Regions from separate parts of the Cellulosimicrobium sp. JZ28 genome, predicted to be linked through region 1. Evidence: riboswitches for the same ligand, from Rfam matches in the RefSeq annotation. Region 1 holds a riboswitch; each other region holds the start of a gene.

Region 1 (4,904 bases):
GGACGTGCATCGAGAACGTGGTGGTGATGATGAACGTGCCGACGAACAGCGCGAGGGCGGCGAACACCAGGAGGAACGTCGAGACGAACCCGAGCTGGTCGGTGATCGCCTCGCTCGTCTCGGCACGCAGCTCCGCCCCCGTCAGCGCCTCGGCGCCCGCCGGGAGCGCGGTCGCGACGGCGTCGCGCAGCGCCTCCGGGGAGACGTCGTCGGCCGCGTACAGAGCGACCGACGGGACGAGGTCGTCGGGCGCGTACGTCCCGGCGGCGGTCCCGGCGTCGAGCAGGACGATCGTCGCGCCCGCCATCGGTGCGGACAGCGAGACCTCGCCGACCACGCGCACGGGCCGCACGGCGTCGCCCAGCACGACGTCGGTCGTGTCGCCCACCGCGAGGCCCGACGCCGCGAGCGTCGCCGACTCGAGCGCGACCTCGCCACCGTCGCGGGGTGCGCGGCCGTCGACCACCTGCGGGCCGGGGTCGCGGGGGTCGTAGGCGACGCCGATGCTCGGCGCCTGGCTGCCGAGGACCGCGGTCCCGTCCGCGCCCACGAGCACGGCGGGACCGCTCACCTCCGGGAGCGCGAGCGCGACGTCGTCGCGCGCGCCGAGGTCGCGCGCCAGGTCCGCCGGGACGAGGCTGCGCGCACCGCCCACCTGGGCCGACGTCGACATCAGCGCGTCCCCGGCCGACGACGCGCCGCGCACGTACGCGTCCGCCTGGACCGACGAGGCGACGATGCCGTCGAACGTGGTCGCGAGCATCGCGCGCAGCGCGAACGTGCCGGTCACGAACGCGACGCCGATCGTCACGGCGAGGACCGAGAGGACGAGCTGCGCGCCGTGCGCGCGCACGCCGCGCAGCGCGATCCGGCCCATCATCGGGCGGCCGCCGTCGTCGCTGCCGGGGCGGCGTGCGCCGGGGCCGGCGCGGCGGGCGTGAGGGAGCCCAGCGTGTCGAGGACCGCCTGGGGCGTGGGGTCGTGGAGCTCGGTCACGAGGCGGCCGTCCGCGAGGAAGAGCACCCGGTGGGCGTACGACGCCGCGGTCGGGTCGTGCGTGACCATCGCGACGGACTGGCCGAGGTCGTCCACGGACGCGCGCAGGAAGCCCAGGACCTCCGCGGCGGCGCGCGAGTCGAGGTTCCCCGTCGGCTCGTCCGCGAGCACGATCGCGGGCCGCGACACCAGCGCCCGCGCGCACGCGACCCGCTGCTGCTGCCCGCCCGACAGCTCGGCGGGCCGGTGCCCCAGCCGGGGGCGCAGGCCCACGGCGTCGACCACGCGGTCGAACCACTCCCGGTCTACGGGGCGCCGGGCGATCGCGAGCGGCAGCACGATGTTCTCCTCCGCCGTGAGCGTCGGCACGAGGTTGAACGACTGGAAGACGAACCCCAGGCGCGTGCGCCGCAGGCGCGTCAGCCGGCGCTCGCTCATCGCGGAGACGGTCTCGCCGTCGACGACGACGGTCCCAGCCGTGGGGGAGTCGAGCCCCGCGAGGCAGTGCAGGAGCGTGGACTTCCCGGACCCGGACGGGCCCATGATCGCCGTCAGCCGACCCTTCTCGACGTCCACGTCCACGCCGTCGAGCGCACGCACCGCGGCCTCGCCGCGCCCGTACGTCTTCACCAGCCCGCGCGCGGTGGCAATCGCGGGTCGTGCACCGCCCTCGGCGCCCTCAGCGGGCGCGCCCTCGCGCGGGGTGCTCCGCCGTGCCGCACCTGTCGTCGTCACGTCCTCGTCCGTCCTCTCGTCGTGCCGCTGCGCGGGAGCGTCGTGGCTCGCCGGGCGGCGTCGTCCTGTGGTGGCCGCCGGGGCTCCCGGCGGCCGTACCGAACCTCCCGCGGCGCGCGTGCCCGCGGCATCGGGGACAGGCCCCGAACCGTCCCTGGTCCGCGGTCTCCGGTGCTCAGGGTTCTCTCAGGGGACTCTCCGGGTGAGGGGCCGGTGTAGGCTCGCGGTGAACGACAGGGGAGCTCCTGGAGGAGCTGAGAGTGCGGACCACCGCAGACCCTCGAACCTGATCCGGTTAGCACCGGTGGAGGAAGTCGGGATTCTCGATCACCTGCTCGCGCGGTCCGTCGCGCCCACCCGGCGCGCGGCTCGTCGGGCCGGTGGACCCCTCCTGAACGTCCAGGGAGGACACATGCAGCACACGACCACCGTCGCCCGCCGCGGCCGGGCCCTCGCGACCGGCGTGGGCGCGACGCTCGCGCTCCTCGCCCTCGCGGCCTGCTCGGGTGGTGACGGCGCCGGGGGCGACGACGCGTCGTCGGGCAGCGGGGGCACGGTCACCCTGGTGACCCACGACTCCTTCGCGGTGAGCGACGACGTGCTCGCCGCGTTCGAGGAGGAGAGCGGGCTCACCGTCGAGCAGGTCGCGCCCGGCGACGGCGGCGCGCTGGTCAACCAGCTGATCCTCACGAAGGACTCGCCGCTCGGCGACGTCGTGTTCGGGATCGACAACACCTTCGCGTCGCGCGCGATCGACGAGGGCGTCCTCGAGCCGTACACGCCCGCGGACGTCTCGGAGTCCGCCGCGTCGTACGCGGTCGGCGACCGCGGTGAGCTCACCGCCGTCGACCTCGGGGACGTGTGCGTCAACGTGGACCACGCGTGGTTCGCGGACGCGGGGATCCCCGAGCCCGTGACGCTCGAGGACCTGGCGAAGCCGGAGTACCGGGACCTCCTCGTCGTGACCAACCCCGCGACGTCGTCGCCGGGCCTCGCGTTCCTCCTCGCGACCGTCGGGGCGTTCGGCGAGGACGGCTGGGAGGACTACTGGGCGGACCTGCGCGCCAACGGCGTGAAGGTCGTCGACGGCTGGTCCGACGCGTACTACGTCGACTTCTCCGGCTCGGAGGGCGCGGGGCCGCGCCCGCTCGTGCTGTCGTACTCGACGTCGCCCGCGTTCACGCTCACCGAGGACGGCTCCGCGTCGACCACGGGCGCGCTGCTCGACACGTGCTTCCGCCAGGTCGAGTACGCGGGCGTGCTCGCGAACGCGAAGAACCCCGAGGGCGCGCAGCAGCTCCTCGACTTCCTCGTGAGCGAGACGTTCCAGGCCGACGTCGCCGACCAGATGTACATGTACCCCGCCGACGACTCCGTCACGCTGCCCGACGGCTGGGCCGAGTTCGCGCCGCTCGCCGACGAACCCTTCGAGGTCGCGCCCGCCGACGTCTCGGCGCACCGCGACGAGTGGATCAAGGCATGGACGGCGACGGTCGTCGACTGACCCCCGGTCCCCGAGCGACCACGGCTCTCCCTCGCGGGGTAGAGCCGTGGTCGCTCGGGGTAGAGCCGTGGTCGCGCGGGGGAGAGCCGTGGTGAGGGGTCGGGAGGTCCGGCGGGGCGGCGTCGGGCGCGGGGTGCTGTGGGGTCTGGCGGCGGCGGTGCCGCTCGCGTTCCTCGGGGTGTTCTTCGCGTGGCCGGTCGTCACGCTCGTGGCGCGCGGGTTCGTCGGGGACGACGGCGGCCTCGACCTCTCGGGGTTCGCGGAGGTCTTCTCGGAGCCCCGCACGTGGCGGATCGTCGGCCTCACGCTCTGGCAGGCCGTGCTCGGCACGGCGCTGTCGCTGCTGCTCGGCGTGCCCGGCGCGTACGTGCTGTACCGGTGCCGGTTCCCCGGGCGCCGGGTCGTGCGCGCGCTCGTCACGGTGCCGTTCGTGCTCCCGACCGTCGTCGTCGGCGTCGCGTTCCGGTCGTTGCTCGTGCAGGGCGGCCCGCTCGGGTTCCTGCGGCTCGACGAGACGTTCGCCGCGATCGTCGTCGCGCTCGTGTTCTTCAACTACTCCGTCGTGGTGCGCACGGTCGGCGGCCTCTGGGAGCACCTCGACCCGCGCGCCGAGCAGGCGGCGCGCGCCCTCGGCGCGACGCCGTGGCGCGCGTTCCGCACCGTGACGCTCCCGGCGCTCACGCCCGCGATCGCGAGCGCCGCGTCGATCGTCTTCCTCTTCTGCGCGACGGCGTTCGGCGTCGTGCTCGTGCTCGGCGGCATCCGCTACGGGACGATCGAGACGGAGATCTGGATCCAGACCACGCAGTTCCTCGACCTGCGCACCGCGGCGGTGCTGTCGGTCGTGCAGCTCGTGGTCGTCGCGGCGGCGCTCACGGTCGCGAATCGCACGCGGGCCCGGCGCGAGCGCGCCCTCAACCTGTCGTCGTCGGCGTCGTCCGCCCACCCGCTGCGCCTGTGGCGCGACGGCCGCCCGACGGGCGACCTCGCGCCCGCGGCGCTCACCGCGGCCGTGGTGGTCGTGCTCGTCGGGCTGCCGCTCGGCACGCTCGTCGTGCGCTCGTTCCGCGTCCCGGGCGGCGGCTGGGGCCTCGACAACTACGCGAACCTCGGCACCACGGGCGGGCGCAACGCGCTGTCCGTCACCGTGTGGGAGGCGGCGGGCAACTCGCTGCGCACCGCCGCGCTCGCGACCGTGCTCGCCGTCGTGATCGGGGGCCTCGTGGCGCTCGTCGTGTCCCGGCGCCCGCGCTCGCGCGGCGGGCGGCGCGCGATCTCGGTGCTCGACTCGGTGTTCATGCTCCCGCTCGGGGTCTCCGCGGTGACCGTCGGCTTCGGCTTCCTCGTCACGCTCGACCGGCCGCTCGGCCTCGACGTCGACCTGCGCACGTCGGGGCTGCTGGTGCCGATCGCGCAGGCGGTCGTCGCGACGCCGCTCGTCGTGCGCACGGTCCTGCCGACGCTGCGCGCCATCGACCCGCGCCTGCGCGAGGCCGCCGCGACCCTCGGCGCCGCGCCCGGGCGCGTGTTCCGCACGGTCGACGGCCCGATCGCCGCGCGCTCGCTCGGCCTCGCCGTCGGGTTCGCGTTCGCCGTCTCGCTCGGGGAGTTCGGCGCGACGTCGTTCCTCGCCCGCCCGGACAGCGCGACCCTGCCGGTCGTGATCTTC
Region 2 (4,904 bases), 1.9 Mb from region 1:
GCGTTCGAGCTCGACCTGTCGGCGCTCGTCGCGGGTGCGTCCGACGAGCCCGTCCAGGCGACCCCGGTCTCCGGGTTCCCGGCGGCGAAGGAGGACCTCGCGTTCGTCGTCGCCGCCGACGTGCCGGCCGAGGCGCTGCGCGCCGCGGTCGTCGAGGGCGCCGGCGAGCTCGCGGAGGAGGTCGTGCTGTTCGACGTCTTCACGGGCGAGCAGGTGGGCGCCGGGCGCAAGTCGCTCGCGTTCTCGCTGCGGCTGCGCGCCGCGGACCGCACCCTCACCGCCGACGACGTCGCGCGGGTCCGGGAGGGCGCCGTGGCCGCCGCGCGCGAGCGCGTCGGGGCGGAGCTGCGCGCATGAGCGGCGCACCGGGGGAGGGCACGACGCCGGACGTGGCGCCCGCACGGACCGCGCTCGTCACCGGGGCGTCGCGCGGCATCGGCCGGGCGGTCGCCGTCGGGCTCGCCGCGTCCGGCCTCGACGTCGCGCTCCTCGCGCGCGACGCGGGCCGGCTCGCCGGGGTGGCCGACGAAATCGCCGCGCTCGACGGCGCGGGCCGGGCCGTCGTCGTCACGGCGGACGTGACCGACGCGGCGGCGGTGGCCGCGGCCGTCCGCGAGGCCGAGGCCGCGCTCGGGAGCGTGGACCTGCTCGTCAACAACGCGGGCCGGGTCGACGCCGAGGTGCCGCTCTGGGAGGCGGACCCCGACGAGTGGTGGGCCGTCCTGGAGACCAACGTGCGCGGGCCGTTCCTGCTCGCGCGCGCCGTCGTCCCCGGGATGCTCGCGCGCGGCGGCGGCCGCGTCGTCGACCTCAACAGCGGCGCGGGCTCGCACGACATGGAGGGCGCGAGCGCGTACAACGCGAGCAAGACGGCGCTCCTGCGTCTCGGGGCGAACCTCCACCGCTCGGGCCACGCGCTCGGGCTGCGGACCTTCGAGGTGTCGCCGGGCGTCGTGCAGACCGACATGACGGCGTCCATGGTCATGCACGAGGGCCGCACGGAGTGGACGCCCGTCGAGCGCACGGTCGAGATGGTCGTCGCGATCGCCCGCGGCGAGCTCGACGCGTTCTCGGGGTCGTTCGTGCGCGTGACGCACGACTCGCCCGGGTCGCTCCGCGCGGCCGCCCAGGAGGCCGCCCGCGCGGGCGTCGCGCTGCCCGGTCCCGACGGCCGTCGGCTGCGCGTCACGCGCTGGGGCTCCGACGACCCGATGCCGGGGGAGCTCCCCGCCCGCTGAGCGCACGCGCCCCGTACGGCCGACGCCGCCCGACCCCCCGGTCGGGCGGCGTCCGTGCGTCCGGGCACCGGGTCACAGCGGGACGCACGCGTCCCGGTCGACCCACACGTGCCACAGGCCCCGCTCGGGGTGCTCGTACTCGAACGCCACGAGGCCACCCGCGTCGTGCGTGACGACGCCCGTGAGCACGACCCGCCGGCCGTCGCGGTCGTACGTGGTGCAGAGGGCGGGCACCTGGACCGGGACGGGCGCGTCCGGCAGGAAGGGGCGGGTCGCGGGGGCGACGTGCTGCGTCATACCCGGAAAGACGCGCGCACGCGCGTCGTCTCACGCGTCGGGGCGGGTGAAAAGCGACGGGTCGCCGCGTAGCATGGCCCGCGACACGGGGTGCCCCGCACCGGGGCTGAGATGAGACCCGTCGAACCTGATCTGGCTCGTACCAGCGAAGGGATGTCCGCGCGATGACGCTCGCCCTGCCTCGGCACACCTCCGACCCGGCCTCCGCTCCCGCGGACCGTGACCGCCGGCCCGACCCGGGCCGTCGGCCCGACCCGGCACCGTCCCGCCCCCGCGTCCTCTCCGTCGCGGGGACCGACCCGACCGGCGGCGCCGGGATCCAGGCCGACCTCAAGGCGTTCTGCGCGCACGGCGCCTACGGCATGGCCGTCACCACGGCGCTCGTCGCGCAGAACACCCACGGCGTGCGGTCGGTGCACGTCCCCGGGCCGGCGTTCCTGCGCGCGCAGCTCGACGCCGTGTCCGACGACGTCGAGGTCGACGCCGTGAAGATCGGCATGGTCGCGGACGAGGCGAACGCCCGCACCGTCGGGGAGTGGCTCGACGACCTCGCCGCGGCGCGCGCCGCCGCGGGCGGTCCGCGGCCCTGGGTCGTCCTGGACCCGGTGATGGTCGCCACGTCCGGCCACCGCCTGCTCGACGCGGGCGCCGAGCAGGCCGTGCGCGACCTCGCCGCGCGCGCCGACGTCGTCACGCCGAACCTGCCCGAGCTCGCCGTCCTCGGCGGGCAGGAGCCCGCGACGACGTGGGACGACGCCCTGCGCCAGGCGACGGCGTACGCGACCGCGAGCGACGCCGTCGTGCTGCTCAAGGGCGGTCACCTCACCGGACGCACGTCGCCCGACGCGCTCGTCGTCCCCGCGCCCGGGCCGACGACGGGCCGCGCGCCGGGGGCGGCCACCGTCACGACGTTCGACGCCGAGCGCGTCGACACGCCCCACACCCACGGCACGGGGTGCTCGCTCTCGGCGGCGCTCGCGGCGCTGCGACCGCAGCGCGCGAGCTGGGAGGAAGCGGCCCGCGAGGCGAAGGAGTGGCTCACGGGCGCGCTGCGTGCCGGCGCCGCGCTGCGGGTGGGGACGGGCCGGGGGCCCGTGGACCACCTGCACCGCTCGGCGCCCGTGCGGCCGGGCTGAGCCCAGGCCGACCGGGCCGACCGGGCGAGCCCGGGCTGCCGTGACGTGCCTGCGCCCGGCCCGCGGGACGCGCTCAGGCCGTGGGGCGGCTCGGTGCGTGGGCGGCCCTGCGGTCGGCTCCGCGGTCGGTGTCGAGGTCGGCCAGCGCGTCGCGGAGCACGGCGAGCGTCGCGCGCGCGACGGCGAGGCGCTGCGCGGGCGGGGCGTCCGCGGGCCGCGTCGTCACCTTCGCGCCGACGAGCGGGACGGGCCCGGCCGCGGCGAGGAACTCGCGCACCTCGGCCGGGCCGAGCATCGACTCGTCCGGGCCGGGGAGCGCGGGGTCCGGACCGTGAGGCGGCACGTGCGCGTCCGCCCACGGCGCGCCCCACCGGCCGGGCCGGCCCGCGGCACCGGAGAGCATCGCGCTCGCGAGGAGGCCCGCGCCCGCGGCCGCCCGCGCGTGCTCGACGGGCGTCGCGGCGCTGCGCCCCTCGATGGCGGACCGGCCCCAGTTGAGCCCGACGTGCAGGGGGTGGCCGGTGTCCCGGGCCGCGCGCGCGACGGCGGCGATCTCGTCGTCGAGCGCGAGGAAGCCCTTCTCCGCGACGCCCCACGGGCGTGGTGCGTCGCAGTGCTCCACCACGAGCGGCAGCCCGGCGGGCGCGACGGCGGCGAGCTCGGTGAGGCTGCGCGCGAGCGCCGCGCCGGAGCCGCGGCCCGGACCGGGCGCGGACTGGAGCTCGACCGCGACGACGCGCCGTCGACCCTCCGCCTCGGCGAGCCGGGTCACGGCCGCGAGGACGCGTGCGACGCCGTCGACCGCCTCGCGCCGACCCTCCTCGTCGTCGGACGCGAGGCCGTAGGAGCGGTCGGCCCCGGCGCGGCGGGCCGTCGCGGCGACCGTCGTCGGCAGCAGCGCCCAGTGCGCCGGCAGCGCGGCCGCGGTCGTCGCGAGCGCGCCCGGGTCGTCCGGGTCGACGGGGTGCTCGAGGCCGCCGAGGCCGTCCTCGTCGAGGGCGGCGTACCAGCCGCCCGGGTCGGGGACGCCCGCGAGGGCGTAGGCACCGAGCAGGGTCAGGGGGCGGTCGTGCAGGTCGGTCATCGGTCCTCGTCGGTCGTGGTGGGGGTGCCTCACGCGTCAGGCGCGGGCGACGTCCTGGTCGGCGGTGGCGTACTCGCACGCGTAGCCCGGCGGGACCCAGCGCCACCGTGCCTCGACGTCCTGCACCGCGACGCCCGCGGGCCGGTCGGCGACGCACGCGTCCGCCTGCTGGCGCACCGCCACGGTCACGTAGTAGACGACGAACACCGCGGTGAGCAGCACGGCGAGCACGGTCACGGTGCGGCGCAGCGCGGGGGAGGGGCCGCCGTCGGAGCCGTCCTCCTCGCCGGGACGCGGCGGCACCCAGTCCCAGCTCACGCGGTGCCGGTCGTCGTGCCGGTCGTGGTGGCGGGAGCGTCGTCCGCCCCGGCGGGCCGGAGCAGCACCTTGCCGGTGGTCGCCCGTCCCTCGAGCGCGCGGTGGGCGTCGGCGGCGTCGGCGAGCGGGAACGTCGCGCCGACGCGCACGTGCAGCGTGCCGCCCGCGACGGCGCCGAGCACCTCGGTCGCGCGCTCGACGAGCTCGGCGCGCGTCGCCGTGTGGTCGGCGAGCTTGGGCCGCGTGAGGAACAGCGAGCCGCCCGCGTTGAGGCGCTGCGGGTCGAACGGGGGACCTGCCCCGACGAGCCGCCGTAGAGGACGAGCGTGCCGCGGCGGCGCAGCGACGCGAGCGACGCGTCGAACGTGTCCTTGCCGACCGAGTCGTACACCGCCGCGACGCCCTCGCCGCCCGTGAGCCCCCGCACGACCTCGGGCAGCTCGGCCGTGAGGTCGGCGAACGCCGTGTACTGGATCGCGTGCTCGGCGCCCGCGCCGCGGGACAGCTCCGCCTTCTCGGGGGTCGAGACCGTGGAGATCACGTGCGCGCCCCGCGCCACGAGCATCTGCGTCAGGAGCAGCCCGACGCCGCCCGCGCCCGCGTGCACGAGCACGCGGTCGCCCGGGCGGACGGGGTACGACGACGTGCACAGGTAGTGCGCCGTGAGCCCCTGGAGCGCCACGGCGGTCGCGTCCTCGAGCGAGACGGCGTCGGGCACGTGCAGCGCCTGCCCGGCGTCCACCACGACGAGCTCCGCGTACGACCCCGGCGCCTCGGTCCACACGACGCGGTCCCCGACCGCGAACCCCTCGACCCCCTCGCCCACCTCGG
Region 3 (4,904 bases), 500 kb from region 1:
GTCGTCGGCCAGCGGGAGCTCCGGCTCGGCGGCCTCGCGCAGCCCGGTCCGGCGCGTGCTCTCGGCGGCGGTGAGCACGGCGTCGGGGAAGCCGTTGACGTTCTGCCACGCCCACATCCACGTGCCCGGCCCGGGCGCGGCCGTGCCGAGGAACTGGAGGCGGCACGTCGCGGTCCCGCCGTCGGGCGCGGTGAAGGTGAAGACCCCGGTGGTCAGGTCGGCGGCCCAGGCGTCGTCGCCGTGGAGGTCCGTCAGGTGGAGCTGGTGCTCGTGGGAGAGGAACGCGGCGTCGTCGACGAGGTCCTGGAGGGCCGGGACGTCCTGGGCTGCCGTGCCGTGCGCGGTCTGCGGCTCCGTCATGGACCGACGGTAGCGGCGCGCACGGCGCCCGGCCCCCGCACGACACGCGGTGCGACGGGACCGCCGCTCAGGCCGCGAGGAGCAGGACGTCGCCGGCGCGCGCCGTCGGACGTCGGAGCGTCTCGGCGACGGGGAGGTCCCGCACGGGCTCGCCCACCGGGGCGACGTGCCGTGGCGCGGAGAGGGCACCGCGCTCTCGCGCGGAGGACAGCACGCGGACGGGCGCGAGCGGCCGGAGCTCCTCGCCCGTGCGGGCGACGAGGTCGACGAGCCGCAGGCCGAGGGCGCCGCACACGGCGGCGAGGACCTCGGACGACGCCTCCTTGCGCCCGCGCTCCACCTCGGACAGGTAGGCGGTGGAGACGCGCGCGGCGGCCGCGACGTCGACGAGCGTGCGCCCCTGCGCGAGCCGCGCCCGCCGCAGGATCCCCCCGATGACGTGGCGCAGGAGGGGCTCCGCCCGTCCGCCCGCCCGGGAGCGGGGGCTGGGCGTCACCCCGTCCGGCACCACGTCCGGCAGCGTGCCCGGCACCGCGCTCGTCGCGTCCATGCGTTCACGCTACCCGCGGCCCACCCGAGTGCCGAGGCACCCGGGTGGGTATCTGCTGCTGGCGTAAGGCCGGGCGCACGACGCGACGCCGGCCGCGCGCCCGGCCGGACGGGTCACCAGCGCTCGAGCGACCAGGCCATCTGCCAGAAGCGGATCTCGTGGCGGCAGCTCAGCTCGAACGCGCGCTCCATGCGCGCGCGCTCCGCCTCGCCCGCGTCCGCGGCGAGCGCGTCGAGGCGTGCGCGCAGGTCCGTGAGGACGTCCTCGGTGCGCTCGGCCGCGTAGAACTGCCACCAGCCCGCGAGCGGGTGGTCGTCGCCGAGGGCGCCGGGCGTCGTCTCGCGCTCGCCGAGCCAGAAGCGCCGCGCGGACCAGATGTAGGTCCACGGGCACGGCAGCAGCGCGGCGAGCAGCACGCCGAGCGAGTCGCGGCCGGCCGCCGTCATGTGGTCCACGTAGGCCTGCGCGCTCGGCGCGAGGCGGTGCGTCTGCGCCTCCTCGTACGTCACGCCGAGGAAGTCGCACATCGCGTGGTGCGCGTGCGACTCGTCGTCGAGGAGGAATCCGGCCTTGTCATGGAAGTAGGCCGCCCACGACCGGTCGGGCGCGAGGGCCATGCCGAGGCCGTAGCAGCGTAGGTAGGCCGTGAGGTACTGGTGGTCCTGGCCCACGTAGTGGCGGACCGCGGCGGGCTCGACGGAGCCGTCGCGCAGCCCGGCCAGGAAGGGGTGGTCGTAGAACGTCTCGAAGAGGTCCGCGTACCGGCGGGCGAGGTCGGCGGTGAAGCCGGTCTCCTCCTGCCGGACGAGCGCGGTCGGGTCGTCCGCGAGGACAGGGTTCAGGGTGATGGCAGCAGGCGTCGTCATGCCCACGTTCCTCCGCTCGTGCTAGCGAGATCAGGTTCGACGGGTCCGGGCGGCCGTACCGCTCGTCTCAGTCCCTCGGCCCAGGCCGTGGCCTGGGCGGGACGCCCCGCGTGGTTCGCGCCGACCCTAGCAAGGACGACGTGGCTGCGGCAGCCCTCGCCACGGCGTGGGAATATAGTTGTAGCGACAACAAGTTGGAGGAGACATGACCACGAGCACGCCGGGCGCGCCGACCGACCGCCTCCTGTCCCCGTCCACGAGCATGGACGCCGTCACGCTGCGCGTGGGCGACCTCGAGCTCATGACCTCGTACTACACGGGCGCGTTCGCCCTCGCCCCGCTCGAGGAGCGGTCGCGCGGCTCGGAGGTGCACCGTGTGCTGGGCCGCGGCCGCACACCCATGCTGCGCCTCGTGCACACGCCCGGGCTGCCGCCCGTCGACCCGCGCCAGGCCGGCCTGTTCCACACGGCCTTCCTGTTCGACGACGGCCCGAGCCTCGCCGCGACCGTCTACCGCGCCGCGCAGGACCGCCGCGGCACCTTCGTCGGGTCGAGCGACCACCTCGTCAGCGAGGCGTTCTACTTCACCGACCCCGAGGGCAACGGCGTCGAGCTCTACACCGACCGCCCCCGCGAGACGTGGGTGCGCGAGCACGGCCAGATCCTCATGACGACGACGTTCCTCGACCCGAACGCCTACCTGCGCACGCACCTCGACCAGGAGACGTTCGACGCCGGCCCCTCGCTCGCGGGCCGCGTCGGCCACGTGCACCTCCAGGTGGGCGACGTCGCGACCGCCCACGCCTTCTACGTCGACGCCGTCGGCTTCGAGGCGACGCTCACCGGGTACAGCGGGGCGCTCTTCGCGTCCGCGGGCGGGTACCACCACCACGTCGCGATGAACGTGTGGAACAGCGCGGGCGCCGGGCCCCGCGCCGCGAGCCTCGGGCTCGGCGACGTCGCCGTCACGGTGCCGGGCCGCGAGGACCTCGACGCGCTCGTCGCGCGCCTCCGCGCCCGCGGGCTGGAGCACGCGGACGACGGCCGCTCCGTCGTCGTGCACGACCCGTGGGGCACGCGCGTGACGCTGTCCGTCCCGGGTACCACGACCGAGGAGCTGCTCGCGCGCTGAGGCGCGGCGCCCCGGGCACGGAGCGCGCGCCCGGGGCACGAGGCGCACGATGGGAGGACCCGCCGAGCGCACCGAGGAGCGACCGTGTTCCGCAGCCTCTTCCCCGTCCTCACCGTGGCCGACCTCGACCGGTCCCTCGGCTTCTACCGCGACCTGCTGCGCGGGACGGTCGAGTACGCGTTCCCCGACGACGGCCCGCCCGTCTACGTGAGCGTGCGCGTGGGCCGGTCGCCGCTCGGGCTCGGGCAGGGCGACCCGCCTCCGGCGGACACCCGCGTCGTGCTGTGGGTGTACGTCGACGACTGCGACCGCGCCGTCGAGCACCTCGCGGCCGCGGGCGTGCCCGTCCTGGAGCCGCCCGCGGACCAGCCGTGGGGCGAGCGCGTCGCGCGCGTACAGGACCCGGACGGCACCGTCGTGATCCTCGGCCAGGAGGCCGCTCTCCCGGCCGAGCCGGAGGGCCCGACGGGGCTGTCCTAGCCCGGGGAGGCCTGGCGCCTCGGAGCCGACCGCCCGTCGGCATGGTGCCCCCACCGGGACTCGAACCCGGAACACGCCGGGTTTAAGCCGGCCGCCTCTGCCAGTTGGGCCATGGGGGCGCGGGCCGAATCTACCGCGCGCGCGGGGCTCCCCGGGCCCGTCGCCACGACGGCCGCCCGCTCGGGACCGGGACGCGACGAGGGGCGAGCCGCACGCGCGGCTCGCCCCTCGTCGTCGGGCACGACGGCCGGGCCGGGCCCGGCCGCGACCTCAGGAGGCCTTCGCCGCCGGCGTCCGGTCGTCGGCGTCGACGGTGCCCGCACCGGACTCCGCCGCGGCCGCCGAGCCCTGCGCGGTCTGCTTGACCGGGTCGCCGTCCTTCTTGGGCGGGACGGACGCGGCGCGGAACTCCGCGCGCGGGTCGTGCAGCGAGCCGAGCGACACGAGCTCGCGGCCCATGAGGAACTGGCCGATCCAGCCGATGAAGATGCGGATCTTGCGGTTCCCCGTCGGCATCGCCATGACGTGGTAGCTGCGGTGCATGAGCCACGCGAGCGTCCCGCGGAGCTTGAACACGCCGAACAGCTCCGCGACGCCCTTGTACAGGCCGAGCGACGCGACCGTACCGACGCTCTTGTGGCGGTACTCGACCGGCGGCTCGCTGTGCAGCTCGAGCGCGAGGTTGTCGGCGAGGCGCGTGGCCTCACGGATGGCGTGCTGCGCGTTCGGCGGGCAGAACTTGCCCGGGTTCAGCACGTCCGGGACGGCGGCGCAGTCGCCCGCGGCCCACGCGTTCGGCACGACGTTGCCGTCGGCGTCCGCGACCTGGAGCGTCGGCAGCACGGTGATGCGGCCCAGCTTGTCGACGGGGAGGTCGGACGACTCCTTGAGGACCGGGTTCGCCTTGACGCCCGCGGTCCACACGATCGTGTCGGAGTCGAACTCGACCCCGGTCGACGTGACGACGTGGCCGTCCACGCACGACGACAGGAACGTGCTGAGGTGGAACTCGATGCCGCGCTTCTTCAGCTCGTCGAGCGCGTACTGCGCCATGGGCTCGCTCAGCTCGGGCAGGATGCGGCCCGCGCCCTCGATCATGACGAAGCGGAGGTCCTTCTCCTCGATCGTCGCGTAGTTGCGCGTCGCGTAGCGGGCCATGTCCTCGATCTCGGCCAGCGCCTCGATGCCCGCGAACCCGCCGCCGACGAACGTGAACGTGAGCATGCGGCGACGCAGCTTCTCGTCCCACGTGGACGACGCGACGTCCATGCGGTTGAGCACGTGGTTGCGGACCGCGATGGCCTCCTCCACGTTCTTGAAGCCGATCGCGTTCTCCGCCAGGCCCGGGATGGGCAGCGTGCGCGACACCGAGCCGAGGCCGACGATCAGGTGGTCGTACGTGACCGAGTAGTCGTCACCCTCCTCCGGGTGGATCGTCACGCGGCGGTCCGTGTGGTCGATCGAGACGACCTTGCCCTGGAGCACGTCGACGCCCTTGAGCGCACGGCGGTGCGGC

Evidence for each region. A riboswitch is a leader RNA that binds a small molecule or an ion and turns the genes downstream of it on or off. The one in region 1 is predicted to bind thiamine pyrophosphate.
Region 2: it holds a riboswitch for thiamine pyrophosphate, as region 1 does, so the genes downstream of both, thiD (bifunctional hydroxymethylpyrimidine kinase/phosphomethylpyrimidine kinase) here and BJP59_RS15160 (thiamine ABC transporter substrate-binding protein) in region 1, are expected to answer to the same signal.
Region 3: it holds a riboswitch for thiamine pyrophosphate, as region 1 does, so the genes downstream of both, BJP59_RS12960 (TenA family protein) here and BJP59_RS15160 (thiamine ABC transporter substrate-binding protein) in region 1, are expected to answer to the same signal.

Annotation. Positions count from the first base shown of each region.
Region 1 covers NZ_CP017660.1:3,382,619-3,387,522, reverse strand. Annotated here, with positions in the region: gene BJP59_RS15170 (ABC transporter permease) at 1-880, opposite strand, end outside; gene BJP59_RS15165 (ABC transporter ATP-binding protein) at 877-1,647, opposite strand; TPP riboswitch at 1,957-2,061, shown strand; gene BJP59_RS15160 (thiamine ABC transporter substrate-binding protein) at 2,144-3,235, shown strand; gene BJP59_RS15155 (ABC transporter permease) at 3,324-4,904, shown strand, end outside.
Region 2 covers NZ_CP017660.1:1,463,254-1,468,157, forward strand. Annotated here, with positions in the region: gene pheT (phenylalanine--tRNA ligase subunit beta) at 1-357, shown strand, start outside; gene BJP59_RS06725 (SDR family oxidoreductase) at 354-1,238, shown strand; gene BJP59_RS06730 (hypothetical protein) at 1,311-1,535, opposite strand; TPP riboswitch at 1,612-1,706, shown strand; gene thiD (bifunctional hydroxymethylpyrimidine kinase/phosphomethylpyrimidine kinase) at 1,700-2,671, shown strand; gene BJP59_RS06740 (DUF4862 family protein) at 2,745-3,755, opposite strand; gene BJP59_RS06745 (hypothetical protein) at 3,792-4,073, opposite strand; partial or broken gene BJP59_RS06750 (quinone oxidoreductase family protein) at 4,070-4,904, opposite strand, start outside.
Region 3 covers NZ_CP017660.1:2,878,198-2,883,101, forward strand. Annotated here, with positions in the region: gene BJP59_RS12950 (DUF6882 domain-containing protein) at 1-360, opposite strand, end outside; gene BJP59_RS20240 (helix-turn-helix domain-containing protein) at 428-910, opposite strand; gene BJP59_RS12960 (TenA family protein) at 1,024-1,776, opposite strand; TPP riboswitch at 1,767-1,895, opposite strand; gene BJP59_RS12965 (VOC family protein) at 1,982-2,908, shown strand; gene BJP59_RS12970 (VOC family protein) at 2,993-3,388, shown strand; tRNA gene BJP59_RS12975 (tRNA-Leu) at 3,431-3,507, opposite strand; gene BJP59_RS12980 (NAD(P)/FAD-dependent oxidoreductase) at 3,659-4,904, opposite strand, start outside.